Regions from separate parts of the Vibrio sp. Y176 genome, predicted to be linked through region 3. Evidence: riboswitches for the same ligand, from Rfam matches in the RefSeq annotation. Region 3 holds a riboswitch; each other region holds the start of a gene.
What was found. A riboswitch is a leader RNA that binds a small molecule or an ion and turns the genes downstream of it on or off. The one in region 3 is predicted to bind thiamine pyrophosphate.
Positions count from the first base shown of each region.

Region 1 (5,711 bases), on a different contig from region 3:
GACGCTGGCCACCAGAAAGATGCTCTGGCAAACGGTCGAGGTACTCTGCAACACCAACTTGCTGCGCGGCTTGTTCAATCTGACGATTTTGGTCCACCGTAAGCTTTAGCCCTGGGTGTAAGCCCAAACCGATGTTGTCACGCACCGATAAGTGAGCAAACAAATTGTGCTCTTGGAACAACATAGAGAACGGACGCAGATAAGGCTCTTTACGCACAATGGACTCACCATCAACACAAATATCACCACGGTCAGGATGGATGAATCCTGCCACCAACGCCAGCAAGGTTGACTTCCCTGCCCCACTTGGTCCCATCAGCGATACAATCTGTCCTTGCTCAATCGTTAAGTCAAAACGAAACAGTTCACGTTGGTAGGTGTACTGCACATCATCCAACACTAACATTACGCTCTCTCCTTCGTTTTCAATACTTTCTCAATCAAGGCAAAACAGCCCACACTCAACAACAATAGGGTCACCGATACCACCGCAGCTGCGTCCATCTGATAACTGCCAAGCAACTGGAACAAATACAGAGGTAAGGTACGAAACTCTTGTCCACCAAACAGTGCGATGGCACTTAAATCCCCTATTGCAAACATAAAGCTGATCGCAAACGCATGTGCAAACGGCTTGCGTAGCGCCTGCCACTCCACCACTTTAAACCGTTGCCAGCCACGCATGCCTAAGCTGGCACATACATACTGATACTGTTGTTCAATGTGCAGCATTGGCTGCGCTAGCGTTTTGATCACGTAAGGCAAAGCCATCAAACCGTTCACCAAAATCACGACAAAAAATGCCAAGCTAAAAACATCGGTAAATGCGCGCAGTAGTAAGAATAAACCGGTGCTAATCACCAGACCTGGAGTCACCAAAATAATGGTGCCGATTAACTCTATCTGATCGGCTCGCGTGTTTTTGTACTGCAACCGCCAACGGCGACTGGTCAATAGTATGGACACCCCTGCAGCGACCGCAAGCACGCTAGCGACACAGGCGACTTTGAGGGAGTTCAATAGCGCAAACCAAAAACGCTCATCGGTTAATACTGTCCAAACTTGTTGGTTGATGCCACTCAGTAACACCATCAATAACGGCGGTATTACCAGTAAAAAGGCACCTATGATCCAAAAGCTATCCCAAGCTTTTGACCACCCATGATCCTTCGTTAAATATTGCTGTACCGATGTGCTTCCAGCACTGATAGAAACAGGCCTTGTTAACTTCTGCACTCCAATAGCAAGCAGTCCACATAACAGCATCTGCCACAGCGCCAATAACGCCCCAGCTTGTAAATCAAAATCAAACTTAATCGCTTGGTAAATGGCCAATTCAATGGTGGTGGATTTTGGCCCGCCCCCCAACGCCATTACAGTGGCAAAACTGGTAAAGCACAACATAAACACCAACCCACAAACGTGGGGAAGCTGCTGCCTTAAACGCGGCCATTCTACCCAGCGAAACTTATCCCAATGGCTCATCCCAAGATGCGCGCAAAGCTTATGCTGCTCGGCAGGAATAGAGTCCAAGGCTTGCAGAAGCAATCGTGCCGCGTAAGGTAAATTAAAGAACACATGGGCGAGTAAAATGCCGTTCAAACCGTAAATAGAGAATGGCAGTTTAGTGTCGAAACTTTGCAACCACTGCGCCAACAAACCACTGTTGCCATAAATCGCTAACAGCCCAAAAACACCAACCAAAACCGGCAAAACCAGTGTCGATGCAAACAGCTTAAGCAGTAATGATTTACCAATAAATTGGCGACGCGAAAGTGCGTGCGCTACTGGAATGGCAAAGCCAACACTGAGCAATGTGGAAAGAAACGCTTGGTAGAAACTGAACTTGGTGACATGTTGATAGTACGGGTCGCCCCATACCACAGACACATCAAGTGAAGGGGCTTGAACAATCAAAGCACCTAGGGCAGAAATAACAAAGGTCGCGATGATCATCGCGACCCCTAAACCTATTTTTGGAACAGAATTCAAAGGTAAAACCTATCTCATTCAGATGAGGATTGGGACGTCAGCTAAAACGTCAATGCGCTTTGCCATTCGCGAATCCAAGACTTACGCATTTTTGCCACTTCATCAGCACTAAAGCTCAACGACTTGCTTGGAACACTCAAAGTTTCAAAACCTTTAGGTAACTCAACGTCAGTGACTGGGTACATCCAGTTACCCGTTGGCATCGCCGATTGGAACTCATCACTTAAAATGAAACTCATAAATTGATCAGCAAGTTCTGAATTTTTTGCCCCTTTCACTTTGGCGGCTACTTCAACTTGCATGTAGTGGCCTTCAGCAAAATTCGCCGTAGCAAACTTCGAATCGTTTTCCGCAATTAAGTGGTACGCAGGTGAAGTGGTGTAAGAAAGCACTAAATCGGACTCACCATTGAGGAACATAGAATACGCCTCAGACCAACCTTTCGTGACCGTTACGGTTTTGCTCGCTAGCTTCTGCCACGCTTGCGTCACATCGTCGCCATAAATAGATTTCATCCATAGCATTAAGCCTTGGCCCGGCGTTGAAGTCCGCGGATCTTGGTAAATCACTTTCAGATCGTCGCGCGTTTCCACCAGCTCTTTCATGCTTTTCGGCGGATTAGCCAGTTTCTCTTTGTTGTACACAAACGCGAAGTAGCCGTAATCGTACGGTACAAACGTCGTGTCACTCCAACCGTTTGGTAACACTGTGTTAGCCGTATCCACATTGTGCTCGGCAAGCAGATCGGTTTTCTTCGCTTCTGCCATCAGATTGTTATCCAAACCTAATACGATGTCCGCTTTGCTATTACCGCCTTCAAGACGAAGACGATTCAGAATCGACACACCATCGTCCAACGCTACGAAGTTAACGTCACAGCCACATTTTGCTTCAAAAGCTTGCTCGATTTTAGGACCCGGCCCCCAATCTGCGGCAAAAGAGTCGTAGGTATAGATGGTTAATGTGTTTTCAGCGGCAAACGCTGAAGTAGAGGTGATTGCAGCTAGGGCAATCAGATTTAGAGTGGGTTTCACTGCTCGCTCTCCATGAGTATTTCAGAGAAATAAGTTGAGCGGCACAGGGTTTGAGGCGGCTATTAAGGACTTCCAATATCCAGACTCAATTCCTACGCCAGCATTATCTGGTTCAGGTAATACGGGTCCCTAGTTAAACACTTAGGTCTCAGCGCCCCAATGCATTGATTGACTCAATGCTAAATGGGTTTGCTCCCCGATGAGTTGGATGGATTGTAAAGGTATTTGAGTGGTTACACAATCAGCTCACGAGCGCTGGTCATAACCCCAACGAGGCACCAAACCTTGCTCAATACCTAAGTGGTCAAGAATTCTCGCCACCATAAAATCCACTAAGTCTTCAATACTCTTTGGCTGATGATAGAAGCCTGGAGCTGCTGGCATGATGGTGACGCCCATTTGCGACAGTTTGTGCATGTTCTCCAGATGTAGCGTTGAAAATGGTGTTTCGCGAACCACGAGCAACAGCTGCCCGCGCTCTTTCATTACCACATCAGCGGCCCGCTCGATCAAGTTATCTGACATACCATGCGCAATCGCTGCAACGCTTCCCGCAGAACATGGGCAAACCACCATTTGCTTTGGTGCAGCAGAACCAGACGCAACCGGTGAGAACCAGTCATCTTTACCGCAAACGGTGATGTTATCGGGATTGCAGTTCAGGTGCTCTACCAATGCTTGCTGCGCCGCTTCTGGGCCACTTGGTAGCTTAAGATTATGCTCGGTTGCCATCACAACACGAGCTGCCGAAGAAATCAGAACGTAGACATGATAATCCGCCGCAACCAAGCATTCTAAAAGACGAAGGCCGTAGGGAGCACCAGAAGCACCCGTTAATGCCAACGTGATGGCTTTTTTATGAGAGGGTTGTGTTTTGTTTTGCATATCAATCAGGCTTTTTGTTTTAACTGCTCAAGAAGTTTTCCGTGAATACCACCAAAGCCACCGTTGCTCATGACTAGAATTTGGTCACCTGGTCGCGCACGTTCGACGATCTTGGCTACAAAGTTATCTATATCCGCATCGACAAACGCTGGCTGTGTGCATTGGTCGGCAATGTCTTGCACAGACCACTCGATATTATCTGGCTGGAACAAGAAGACTTCATCTGCACTGTGTAGTGACTCTGCAAGTGTGTTTTTGTGTACACCTCGCTTCATGGTGGCAGAACGCGGCTCCAACACAGCAAGGATGCGTTTTTCACCTACCTTGTTACGCAAACCGCCGACAGTAAGTTCAATTGCCGTTGGGTGATGCGCAAAATCATCGTAAACCGTCACACCTTGTTCTTCACCTTTCAGCTCTAAACGGCGCTTGGTATTGATGAAACGCCCTAATGCCTGGCAAGCAAGATCCGGAGTGACTCCAACATGTCGTGCAGCAGCGATTGCCATCAGCGCATTATCCACATTGTGGTCACCCACCAAATTCCATTCGACGGTACCAACCTTCTCACCTTGCAACGCAACGTCAAATTTTGAGCCATCAAGCACTAATTTGTGCGCTTGCCAGTCACCATTCTCACCAGAGAACTGTTTTTCAGTCCAGCAACCACGCTCTAATACATCCGCTAACGCTTGATCCTGCCTCGGCGCTAAGATCAATCCATTGCCCGGTACAGTTCGCACTAAATGATGGAATTGGCGCTTGATCGCTTCTAGATCATCGAAGATGTCGGCATGATCAAACTCAAGATTGTTCATGATTAAAGTGCGAGGATGGTAATGCACAAACTTAGAACGCTTATCGAAAAAAGCACTGTCATATTCGTCCGCTTCAACGACAAAAAACATGCTTTCACCCAAACGAGCAGACACTCCGAAGTTACCGAGTACCCCACCGACTAAGAAACCCGGTTGATAACCACAATCTTCAAGTATCCAGGCAAGCATGCTCGACGTGGTCGTTTTCCCATGTGTACCCGATACCGCCAATACCCAACGATCATGCAGCAAAAACTCGTTGAGCCACTGCGGGCCAGAGGTGTAACGCATGTTAGTGTTGAGCACATGCTCGACACAAGGGTTGCCACGGCTCATCGCATTACCAATCACCACAAGATCTGGTTGAGGGTCGAGTTGAGACGGGTCAAAGCCTTCAATAATTTCAATACCTTGAGACTCAAGCAGTGTGCTCATTGGCGGATAAACGTTGGCATCAGAACCAGTGACTTTATGTCCTAATTGGCGCGCTAGAATCGCTGCGCCGCCCATAAATGTGCCACAGATACCCAAGATATGAATGTGCATAAGCTAAACCTTGTAATGCGTTTTTTAATGCTTTCATTATCGCGATTACCGCCTGAAAAGCGAGTGACTTTAGCCTTCTTCTTGCAGTCCCTTTCACAAATATGACAAGGTTGAACACAGACTGTACAACCTCTTGCTTACTGATGAATCCCTCAAACAAGTCTACAAATAAATTGAGATCTCAAACAGTTACTTCATTACCATTAAAAAGATCTGCGACTTAAACTTACATCCAGCGCAATCGTTTAACATCCATAAAGAGATGCTCACTTGCGCACTACCCCCAATGAAATGAAAATGTAAGGATTAACCATGTCAGGACTGCGCACCCTAGGCGAGTTCATTGTCGAAAAACAAGCGGATTTCCCCCACGCTAGCGGTGATCTATCATCCCTTTTAGCCTCCATTCGTTTAGCTGCAAAAATCGTTAACCGCG
Region 1 is NZ_JAWOQS010000004.1:244,700-250,410, forward strand. Features, by position in the region: gene thiQ (thiamine ABC transporter ATP-binding protein) at 1-406, opposite strand, end outside; gene thiP (thiamine/thiamine pyrophosphate ABC transporter permease ThiP) at 406-1,992, opposite strand; gene thiB (thiamine ABC transporter substrate binding subunit) at 2,034-3,026, opposite strand; TPP riboswitch at 3,099-3,235, opposite strand; gene R7O13_RS12275 (flavin prenyltransferase UbiX) at 3,273-3,911, opposite strand; gene mpl (UDP-N-acetylmuramate:L-alanyl-gamma-D-glutamyl-meso-diaminopimelate ligase) at 3,917-5,275, opposite strand; gene fbp (class 1 fructose-bisphosphatase) at 5,588-5,711, shown strand, end outside.
Region 1: it holds a riboswitch for thiamine pyrophosphate, as region 3 does, so the genes downstream of both, thiB (thiamine ABC transporter substrate binding subunit) here and thiC (phosphomethylpyrimidine synthase ThiC) in region 3, are expected to answer to the same signal.

Region 2 (5,711 bases), on a different contig from region 3:
CGCAACAAAACCGCCAATCACAAGGTTTACTTTCTTTTTATAAATGTCTTTATTTATCTGTTTGATTTCCATATACCGCTCCTAACAGGTTACCTCTATTTTAACCAGCGCACTCCGCACGACAATCGAAGCTTTGTAAGTAAGTTCACATTTGCTATTAAACTCGCATCCCTTCCCTGCTTGGGTATATACTTCCGCGCATTCACTCTTCCTATATAGAGGCTAAATTCATGCGCTCTTTTGTTTTACGAGCTCGCGCGGCGCCAACCACCAGCAAAGCACTGTTAGAAGGTGTTGGTAATGAAGCGCATACAGAGATTCTTGCTCATACCATGATGAACACTATGTTCGTTGCTCAATCACACCGTGAAGATGTGGTTGTTCACTTGGTTTTGGAAAGCACAAAAGACTTCTCACGCACCATTACTATTCGCTCCAACGACATCACCAACATTGGCGGCTTCCATGAGTCAACCTTGATTGCAGCAGTGGCTCGCGCTTTGGATGCTTCGGTTGGTATGGGTAAAGAGCAACTTCGTGAAGTCGAACCTGGTATTACCGTTCGTACAGTGAGCTTTGAACGCCTAGTACAAGAGCTGGCAGAAGATCACCAACTATATATGTTGGATAAGAAAGGCGAATTTGTTCGTGATGCAGAAATTGGTGAAAATCCATGTTTCTTGCTAACTGACCATATACCGATGCCGAAAAAGTCTTTTAACAGCTTAAAGCGCCTTGGCACAGAGAAGATCAGCTTAGGTCCTAAGATGCTTTTCGCTTCTCAGTGTGTGGTATTGATCCACAATGAGTTGGACATACGCGAATTCTAGTTATTCACGCACACGTTGCTAGACAATGAAAGAGGACTCCATTGAGTCCTCTTTTTTGTTTCTATAGGGATGCTAAGTTTACTTACCACCAATGCTCAAACGAGCAAAACGAACGTCTGGCGAGAAGAAAGTTCGGCTATCGTTAATTAACTGAGTATCACCCACTGCCTCAACTTCTTGCAGCATCTTGTAGAAGTTACCCGCTACCGTGATCCCACGAACTGGTTGAACGCGCTCTCCATCACGGCACAAGAAGCCACTCGCACCAAATGAGAAATCACCACTCACTGCATCCGCACCAGAATGGACACCTTGAAGCTCGACTAACTCTAGGTACTCTCCCGCTTTTACTTCTGATGCACTGCTGTTGCCTGTCGCAATCACTTTGTGATTCGCTGATACGTCTAAGCTCGATTTTGCACCGCGAGCGGCACTTGCCGTCGACACTGCACCCAAATAATTCGCTGTTTGGCTATTGTGCAATAGCGTATTCAGTTGGCCATTGGCGATCAACACATTATCTTGAGTAGCGAAGCCTTCACTATCAAAACTCGCGATTGCCATACCATTTGGCATGTAAGCCGTATCAGTAAAGGTAATTAAATCACTCGCAACACGTTGACCAAGCTTGTCACCCAGTGGCGTAATGCCTTTCATCGCGCTTACGCCAGAGAAAGCACTGCCGAAAGCACCGAATAAACTTGCTAGCGCATTAATGTGGAAAATAGCAGGGTAGTTACCTGTCGCAACCGGAGCACCTTCCAGAAGATCACGAGCAAGGTTGTAGCCACCTTCGATACAGTAAGCTGGATTCAACTCATCAAAACGGCGACCAAGTGACATTCTACCCGCCATTGACTGTTTGCCGTCTTTTTCAAACAAGGTATACGCGTAACAAGTGAACGAGCGCTCGAAGTGTTGACACAATGTGCCTTGAGTATTGGCAATGATCAGTTGTGTTTCGCCATCGCTGTAACCATTGTAAGGTGCGCTAGAAGCGTGAGGCAGAGCCACTACGCCTTGCTCAAGTGCGAGAGACAGTTCAATTTTTTCATCAACCGAAGTTGTGTCTTCTTGAGCAATCTCAGCCACGTCAGTCGTGATTTGGCTGTTCACACAACTAATGGTCTGATGTTCATCTTGCTTGGAAAAACGAGCGCTTTGCAGTGCATTAGTCAGCATCAAATCTAAGCTTGGTTGTTCTAACGACTCAGAATAGCTCGTTGCAACACGCGCATCTTTCACAACACGAACACCCAGAACTTGGCTTGAGCTTACTTTGTACTCATCCAGCTTTCCTTGGTTCGCTTTCAAAGAAAAGCTACTGTTACGGTTTACAATGACGTCCGCTTCTGCACCTTGGCGTTTTGCTTCTGATAGGACGTAATCAACCGCATTAAGAAGTTGTTGTTCTTGGCTCATTAGTTACCGCCTCCTACCAGAATGTTATCTACTTTCAGCGTTGGCTGACCGACAGTTGTTGGTACTGAACCACTCACGGAACCACACATGCCCGGCGCAAGTGCCATGTCTTTGCCGACCATGCTGATTTCTTTCAACACTTTTGGACCCGTGCTGATCAGCGTTGCTGTTTTCAGAGGCTTGGTGATTTTGCCATTTTCAATGAGATAAGCTTCACGAACAGCAAAGTTAAACTCACCCGTACCCGGTTGAACCGAGCCACCGCCCATCTTCTTCGCATAGATACCACGCTCGATGCCTGCCAGCATGTCATCAAGTGAATGCTCGCCTTCTTCGATAAAGGTATTACGCATACGCGAGGTTGGTGCGAACTTGTAGTTTTGACGACGACCAGAACCCGTAGGTTCGTAACCTGTCTTCATGCCACCCATTTTATCGACCATAAAGCTGGTTAGCTTACCGTCTTTGATCAATTGGGTGCGCTGAGTCTTCATGCCTTCGTCATCAACATGAATCGAGCCCCATTCGTTGGTCATGGTGCCATCATCGACTGCATTCACCGCGGTGTGAGCAACCATTTCGCCCATCTTGTCGTGGAATACTGAAGCTTTCTTCGCAACCGAAGTGGTTTCTAGCAAGTGACCACACGCTTCATGGAAGATAACGCCGCCAAAGCCGTTACCAATTACCACTGGCATTTCACCCGATGGACAAGCATCAGCGCCAAGTTTTACCAACGCTTGTTGCGCGATAGTTTGACCTAGCTCTTTCGCATCAAGCTGTTCACTGAACTCCCAGCCAGCAAGAGCACCAGGACCTTCCATACCAGAAGACTGCTCATTACCTTTTTGCGCGACAGTGTTACCAGCAACACGAATGTAGTGGCGAGTATCGTCAACGTGTAGGCCTTCTGAGTTGAAGATAGACACTTGTTGCTCGCGCTGAAGAACGCTGCCAATAAACTGGCTGATATGCTCACTCTCAGCACGTGCGGCTTGGTCAACTTTCAATAGAAACGCGATTTTTGAATCTAGGTTAGCATCCTTACTTAGCGACATGCGGCAACCATGTTGGATTGGGTAGCGGTTCAAATTCAAAGAACCCGCTGACGCGATTTGCTCACGCTTGTCTTTTGCAGCAAGCAGCGAGGTTACGCGCTTTAGTTCGGCTTCATCTGTGCTGTTGGTGTAACCGTAAAGCACCTTATGACCGAAAAAAAGACGAATACCGATACCAAAATCGATACCCGAGTTAACCTTGTCCACCTCACCAGATGCGATCTGGACAGTGTTGGTTTGGTGATGTTCAACGAATAGTTCAGCGAAATCAGCCCCCAAAAAGAGCGCATGATCGATCACTGACTTCGCTGTTACAGAATTAAGCATGAAGTCTCCTTGCTCGATGATCGTCTTAGCCATCCTAATTAACTGTGAAAAAGTTCAACAAAGTTAAATTGGCAACACGTTAAATTTTAACAGTTTTTTAACCTTGTTTTGTGCTAATCCTTGCTTAACGAGACCACGATTATTTATTAAATATTCCAGGTTCTGCTCATTCACCAGAGCGTTGCACTAGTAAATTCCACCCAGCAAACCATTTAGGTGCTTACTTTATCACTCACCTCGCATAATTGAATACTCATTATAATTACGCTCAAAAAACGTATCCCTTCCGCAATGGTCCTGCTATCATCCGAACGAAATAGTCGGGGGGCCACACGACAAGTGTTGGCTGAGATCGAAATTCGAGACCCGTTGAACCTGATTCAGTTAGCACTGACGTAGGGAACTATGCACACTTTGCCTTTCGTCGCCCCTCTTAGATAAGCGATAGCGATCGAAAAATCGATCTATCTGCAACGGTCAAAGTCAGTTCCTATACGTCTTGTAGTAGGAGCGACCATGACGCAGCAATCACAACCTCATTCACATCAAACGCCAGCCTTGCCTACCCCTATCGTATTGACCATCGCGGGTTCAGACAGTGGTGGCGGTGCAGGTATTCAAGCCGACATCAAAGCGATGTCCGCAACCGGCAGTTTTGCTTGCTCGGTAATCACGGCGATTACTTCGCAGAATACCCAAGGCGTTTCTGCGATTTTCCCCATTCCTCTCGACCATGTAGAGAGCCAACTTGATGCAGTATTTACCGACCTCAACATCGTTGCAGTCAAAGTGGGCATGCTGGCCGATTCCAACATCCTCAAAGTCGTTGCAGACAAAATTAAACAATACCAGCCAAAACACCTCGTGATTGACCCTGTGATGGTGGCCACCAGCGGCGATCTATTACTGGAACAGTCGGCAATCAGCACTTTAAAAGAAGAATTGATTCCGCTCGCAGACATCATTACCCCTAACCTACCCGAAGGCGCAGCATTGACGGGTAAGCCAATGCCTCAATCAGAATCTGAAATGAACGATATGATTACCGACCTTCGTGCGCTTGGCGCCAAAGCTATTCTGCTCAAAGGCGGTCACCTTGAAGAAAATGAAAACAGCAACGATCTGCTTATCATGCAAGACAGTGCCGAGTTAATTAGCGCCAAGCGATTTCCAACCAAAAACACTCATGGCACAGGCTGTACACTGTCTTCCGCCATTGCGTCTTACCTTAGCCAAGGCAACAACCTACACAAAGCGGTGCACCTTGGTAAGCAGTACATCAGCCAAGCTATCGCACACGCTGATGAATTGGATGTCGGTAAAGGTCACGGCCCTGTGAATCACTTCTTTGCGGGTCATACCTATGTTCGCTAACGCGATTGGCATTCAGCTTTCCGATGCTAGCCTGCGATACAAAGATAGCCAAACACCGACTTTAGCAGGAATGAACATGACCATTCCCGTCGGTAAATGGACGGTATTACTCGGACGAAGTGGCTGCGGGAAAACCACAATATTGCGTTACTTAGCTGGCCTACTGGATGACCAAGTTGACTGGCATGGCGAACTCATCACAACGGATGGCGCTGCACTGCATGACCGTATCGCTTACATGGCTCAGCAGGATTTATTGCTACCGTGGTTGAATGTGTTAGACAACGTCTGCCTCAGTTCTCGATTTTCTCAAGTGCAAGCACCAGAGCAAAATAAACAACGTGCACTGACTTTACTCAGCCAAGTGGGACTCGCCGATTACGCGGATGCTAAGCCAGCTCAACTATCTGGCGGCATGAGACAGCGTGTTGCCCTTGCTCGCACTCTGATGCAAGACAAGCCTCTAGTTCTGATGGATGAGCCTTTCTCTGCACTGGACGCGGTTACTCGCCATAAGTTGCAAACCTTGTCTGCCGAGTTACTGAAAGATAAAACCGTTGTTCTTATTACCCACGACCCACAAGAAGCGGTGCGATTAGCTCACCAACTCTATGTACTGCAAGGCACGCCTGCGCAAGCTCAGCACTTGGTTGTTCAGGATTCCAAGCCACCACGAGTTCTCGATGGAGAGTGCGCCGCG
Region 2 is NZ_JAWOQS010000002.1:926,497-932,207, reverse strand. Features, by position in the region: gene R7O13_RS08360 (DUF3087 domain-containing protein) at 1-72, opposite strand, end outside; gene trmY (tRNA (pseudouridine(54)-N(1))-methyltransferase TrmY) at 231-830, shown strand; gene R7O13_RS08350 (TldD/PmbA family protein) at 909-2,252, opposite strand; gene R7O13_RS08345 (TldD/PmbA family protein) at 2,252-3,637, opposite strand; TPP riboswitch at 3,949-4,056, shown strand; gene thiD (bifunctional hydroxymethylpyrimidine kinase/phosphomethylpyrimidine kinase) at 4,154-5,011, shown strand; gene R7O13_RS08335 (ABC transporter ATP-binding protein) at 5,001-5,711, shown strand, end outside.
Region 2: it holds a riboswitch for thiamine pyrophosphate, as region 3 does, so the genes downstream of both, thiD (bifunctional hydroxymethylpyrimidine kinase/phosphomethylpyrimidine kinase) here and thiC (phosphomethylpyrimidine synthase ThiC) in region 3, are expected to answer to the same signal.

Region 3 (5,711 bases):
TAAGTTCACACCCGCTTGTACTAACGGCAACAAAATATCGTCTTGTTGGTCGTTCACATCCACACGCTTCAACGCCATGGTCGCAAGTTGAGATCCCGACACTTGAATCGCTTCTGCCATTAATCGGCTGTTGGCAAACTTCCCTGTTCCCGTGAACAGTCTTGATTCGAATTGTTTATCACCAATTTTAAGCATCGACTTTAACCCCCTGCGATCGCTTGAAACAAAGAGATGCTATCTCCCTGTGAAAGAACTGTGCTAGCCCACTCACTGCGCGGCACAACATTGTTATTAATTGCAAAAACACAGCCCATTTCAGGCAGCGCAAATTGACTAATGATTTGCTGTAGATTTGACTCACTGGCAACTTGATGTGACTGGTCATTGATGACAATAGTGATCACATCTAAGTCAGCAGCGGTCATTTGTGTTGTTTGTTGTTCTGATAACGTCATTGCTTCCAACTCTCTTAATTCTGCCCATTACTCACAAGCTAAATCTGAGCACACACTTGGCACTGTTTATCTTTGCTTATCGCCATGGTTTGCCATTGCAGTTTCAACCCATCAAACAGATGCAACTTGGCAGTCTCGACATGAAACTTTCCCGTCGCCAGTTTTTGAATTGCTGCTATCGCTTGGTAGTTACCAAGTGTGCCGACCACCGGACCGACGACACCGCTCTCACTGCACTTTTGCGTTTGCGGTAATTCGTCGAACGGATACAAACAGCGGTAACACGCTTTACTCTGCGCTTCTTGTTCACTTGGTGTTTGGTAATCAAAGACAGCGAATTGCCCTTGCCAACCAATTGCCGCCGCCGAGATGAGCGGCGTATTTTGCTCGAAACAAACTTGGTTAATTAGCTGACGCGTTGGCATGTTATCGGTGCAGTCGAGCACCACATCCGCTAGCATCACCTCAAGCTGAAGCTGTGCTTTGTCTAATCGCTTATTGAGGGCACGAATTTGAACCATAGAATTAAGTTCAGTAAGTTGCTTTACAGTCGCTTTTGTTTTCGCAACTTGGAGGTCTTGTTCACGATAAATGATCTGACGTTGTAGGTTACTGCTATCAACTTCATCATCATCAACCACAACCAATTTACCAACACCCGCTGATGCCAAGTACAAACTCGCAGCACTTCCTAACCCACCACAACCGATGATCAGCACATGCGATTTACTCAAACGCTCTTGCCCAATTTCGGCAATTTCAGGCAGAGCGACTTGGCGCTGATAGCGAAGGAACTGCTTATCCGTGAGCATGCTCGCCTCTCTTGGTATCCGCCAACTCACTATTCTGATCAGTGAACGTTAGCTGTCTTTCCTTCATCAGTTGTGCGAAGAACTCGATGACCGATTGAGGTGATTCTGCCAACGTAATAGCACGCACTACTGCTAAGCTAGAAACACCTGTTTGCCAAACTTGGTCAGCATTAGATTGGTCAATGCCACCAATCGCGACCGTCGGAAAGCCAAGCACATAGTCACTACCTGCTTTGTCTTTTGCGGGACGGAAAACCAACTCTGTGTTTCCGTAAGGAATGCTATCAATCAGCTTTTGATAAAGAGACAAGCGCACCAAACCTTGTGGTTTCGATGGCATCTGTTTTGTGGTGGTTGGGAAAATATGCCCTAGCGCGATGTAACTAGGATGAATTTGTACGATGCGCAGTAGCTCATAATAACCATGAGTAGAAAGACCAAGACAAATGCCGGCTTTAGTTAGCTGAGCCAAATTCGATTCTTCTATGTCTTCTTGTCCTAGGTGAACACCATAAGCGCCATGCTTGATTGCCAACTGCCAATAGTCATTGATGAACACTTGTGCTTGATACTGACGACCTAGCTCAATTGCTCGAATGATCTGTTGTTCTAAATCGGCTTGTTGTGGGTTCTTTATTCGCAGTTGAATAGTGTTGATGCCTAGTGGCAGTAGACGCTCAATCCAAGCAACATCATCAACGACTGGATAGAGCCCTAGACTTTGCTTAGTTAGAGTTGGAAAGCTAACGCTCTCACCTTGTGCAGACCAACCAACTTGAATACCTAGTCGGTTATCCTCCAGTACAGGTGTGGGGAAATCATCAAATTGGTCAGCCCACTGAGTAGATCTTCCCTCGTTAAGGTTGCCATTCAACAGTGTTTCACGTGAAACATTCGCTTGTTGAGTTAGCATTCCTCGAGCAAGTGTTAACGCATCTTCGATAGGAAAATCGAGTACTGTCAGCGTTACTATCCAAGCAAGGTGATGTTCAGGATCGAACATTGCGTTGAGTTTGGACTTAACGGAAAGCGCTCTCACTTCGTTGTTAATTGGGTGACGCCAGATATCAAGCTGAAGCACTTTCTCCTTTTCATCGGATACATGCGTATCAGCAATGCCAATATAAATCGCTTTCGACGGTTGCTTAGCACACGCTTCTACCGATAAAGCAGAGCGGTAATAGAGCACAAATGAACTCTCATTCTCAGAGTCATAACCATTAATAAGATCTGTCGTTATGCGTGTGGTCTGTTGGTCGCGAACAAGCTGAAGACATTGAGTTGGGCTCACACCCAACTCAATGTCTTCTATGCTAAAACCCTGTTCTTTCGCCAACAACAAACATTGCTGAACTAAACCTGTCAGTTCAATCAACGATGACGGAATAAGGATTTTGCTCATTAGTCACTTACCTCGGCATGTGCTGCTGGGTGGTATAGCTCGGAACCTGACTCTCTAAATTCTTGCGATTTCTGACGCATCCCTTCAAGAGGATCATCTAGCATTTTAATCGAGATAGCTTGGTCCGCAGCAACTTGCTCAGTGTCTTTCGCGTACTCTCGTACCTCTTGCGAAATCTTCATCGAGCAGAACTTTGGTCCGCACATCGAACAGAAGTGAGCAACTTTGCCGGACTCTTGAGGTAAGGTTTCATCATGGAAAGTGCGCGCGGTATCTGGGTCGAGTGACAAGTTGAATTGATCTTCCCAGCGGAACTCGAAGCGAGCTTTAGAAAGCGCATTATCACGAACTTGAGCACCTGGGTGCCCTTTCGCTAAATCAGCGGCGTGCGCAGCAAGCTTATAAGTGATCATGCCTACTTTCACATCTTCTTTGTTTGGTAAGCCAAGATGCTCTTTAGGAGTGACGTAGCAAAGCATCGCACAGCCATACCAACCAATCATGGCAGCGCCGATGCCTGAAGTAATATGGTCGTAACCAGGAGCGACGTCTGTCGTCAGTGGGCCAAGCGTGTAGAATGGTGCTTCATGGCAGTGCTCCAGCTGCTCTTCCATGTTCTCTTTGATCATATGCATTGGAACATGGCCAGGACCTTCGATAATTACTTGTACGTCGTATTCCCACGCAATCTTGGTTAACTCACCAAGGGTACGAAGCTCTGCAAATTGCGCTTCGTCGTTAGCATCGGCCACCGAGCCAGGACGCAGACCATCACCGAGAGAAAGTGCGACATCATACTTAGCACAGATTTCACAGATCTCTCGGAAGTGGGTATATAAGAAGCTTTCTTGGTGATGCGCTAAACACCATTTCGCGATGATAGAACCACCACGAGAGACGATGCCAGTAACGCGTTTTGCAGTCATTGGCACATAACGAAGTAGTAAACCGGCATGGATAGTAAAGTAGTCAACGCCCTGCTCTGCTTGCTCAATCAGGGTATCGCGCATCACTTCCCAGTTAAGGTTTTCCGCAACACCGTTCACTTTCTCAAGCGCTTGGTACATTGGCACGGTACCGATCGGAACCGGACTGTTACGTAGAATCCACTCGCGAGTTTCGTGAATATTGCGTCCAGTAGAGAGATCCATAACGGTATCGCCACCCCAGCGCGTCGCCCACACTAGTTTCTCTACTTCTTCTTCAATCGAAGAAGTGACCGATGAGTTACCGATGTTGGCGTTCACTTTGACCAAAAAGTTACGTCCAATGATCATTGGTTCGGATTCTGGGTGGTTGATATTAGAAGGGATAATAGCGCGACCTTCGGCGACTTCTTTACGCACAAACTCTGCAGTAATGTCCTTTGGTAGGTTCGCACCAAAGCTTTGACCCGGATGCTGTTGATTCAGCACTTCATCGCGATACTTGGCACGCCCCATGTTTTCACGCAGCGCGATATATTCCATTTCTGGGGTAATAATACCTTTGCGAGCATAGTGCAATTGGGTCACACAATGGCCATCTTTGGCACGTCGAATACGTGGTAGATTACCGTAACGAAGATCGTCTAGTGTTTCGTCTTCTAAGCGTTCTTTGGTGTACACCGAGCTTACTTCATCAAGTAGCTCAGTATCGGCACGCTCTTCAATCCACCCTTCTCTCAGCTTAGGTAAGCCGCTATAGAGGTCTATGGTGTGCTCTGGATCTGTGTATACACCCGAGGTATCGTAAACGCGTACTGGCTCATTAGGTTCGAAAATAGGCGCTTCTTTTGTGCCTCCAATAAGGCTATCAGCGAGTGATATTTCACGCATTGGCACACGAATATCTGGACGTGAACCTTCTACGTAGACTTTGCTTGAATTGGGGTACGGTTGTACCGAGAGTGTATCAATGAACTGTTTTGCTTCCAGTCTCGCTTGTTTGCGACTCGACATAGCATTTTTCCTTGCTTTGTTATACTAGATAAAAAGTAATTGGATAAAAATGCTTGGCGGATAGATGCGACAAGAGGAGTCAAATTAAGGCTAGTTAAAGCTTACGATATTTGCCTGTAACAACATTCGACTTTTGATAGGTCAACCAGAAAGAACTCCGGTGTGAATATCTTCTCTTGTTCCCTTCGCAGATTCTAATCTGATCAGGTTCAACGGATCCCGAATTAACGGTCTCAGCCTTATGGCACTCCGACAAGTGATGTCAGTATATAAAAACGGCTTGGTGAAACCAAGCCGACCTGTTCAATTTTTAACTACTTTGCTAGCTGCGCATCAATAATTGAAAGCCTATCCACGCCGCTGAAATACTTAACACTACATTCAACAATACGTTCAACCCCATCTTAAAGAAAGCGCCCTGCTGCATAAGCAACACATTATCCATCGAGAAGGTGGAAAACGTCGTTAGTGCCCCTAAAAAACCCAAGCCAATCACTTGTCGCCAAGGTTCCGTTGCCAAAAGTTCATTATCGAAAGCTGCTATCAATAAGCCCATCATAAATGAGCCAACAACGTTAACGGTTAACGTACCATATGGAAAACCACGCCCCAATAAAATGACACAAAGTTCAGAAATTAAGTAACGAGAACATGCACCAAATGCACCACCCAATGCAATAAAACCCAAAACGGATAGTTGTCCCATAATTCCCCCAGAAAAGTTAATGGCGACATTGTAATCAAATTTACGGCAATAGTGATTATACAATCTTAGAATTCAGCAAAGTATAGCGCTTAAAACTTATCAAGATTTTAAAAGTTACAGGAGTCACTTTACTTCAATGTATCCCATCAAACCCGTCTTCATATGTTCAATTACATGACAATGGTACATCCAACGCCCTGGGTTATCTGCAACAAATGCCGCTTTCGCACTGCCGTTTTTTCCAAGTAAGACCGTATCGGTATGAAACGGTTCGTCGAGTTTTTTGCCATCTAACTCAAGAACCGTAAATGTGTGTCCATGAAGATGAATAGGATGATGATATTGGGTGACGTTCTTTAGGTTGAAGATATAGGTTTTTCCAATCTCCAATGTTGA
Region 3 is NZ_JAWOQS010000018.1:1,563-7,273, reverse strand. Features, by position in the region: gene R7O13_RS22655 (thiazole synthase) at 1-195, opposite strand, end outside; gene thiS (sulfur carrier protein ThiS) at 201-455, opposite strand; gene R7O13_RS22645 (HesA/MoeB/ThiF family protein) at 494-1,267, opposite strand; gene R7O13_RS22640 (thiamine phosphate synthase) at 1,254-2,669, opposite strand; gene thiC (phosphomethylpyrimidine synthase ThiC) at 2,669-4,609, opposite strand; TPP riboswitch at 4,773-4,871, opposite strand; gene crcB (fluoride efflux transporter CrcB) at 4,932-5,315, opposite strand; gene R7O13_RS22625 (multicopper oxidase family protein) at 5,439-5,711, opposite strand, start outside.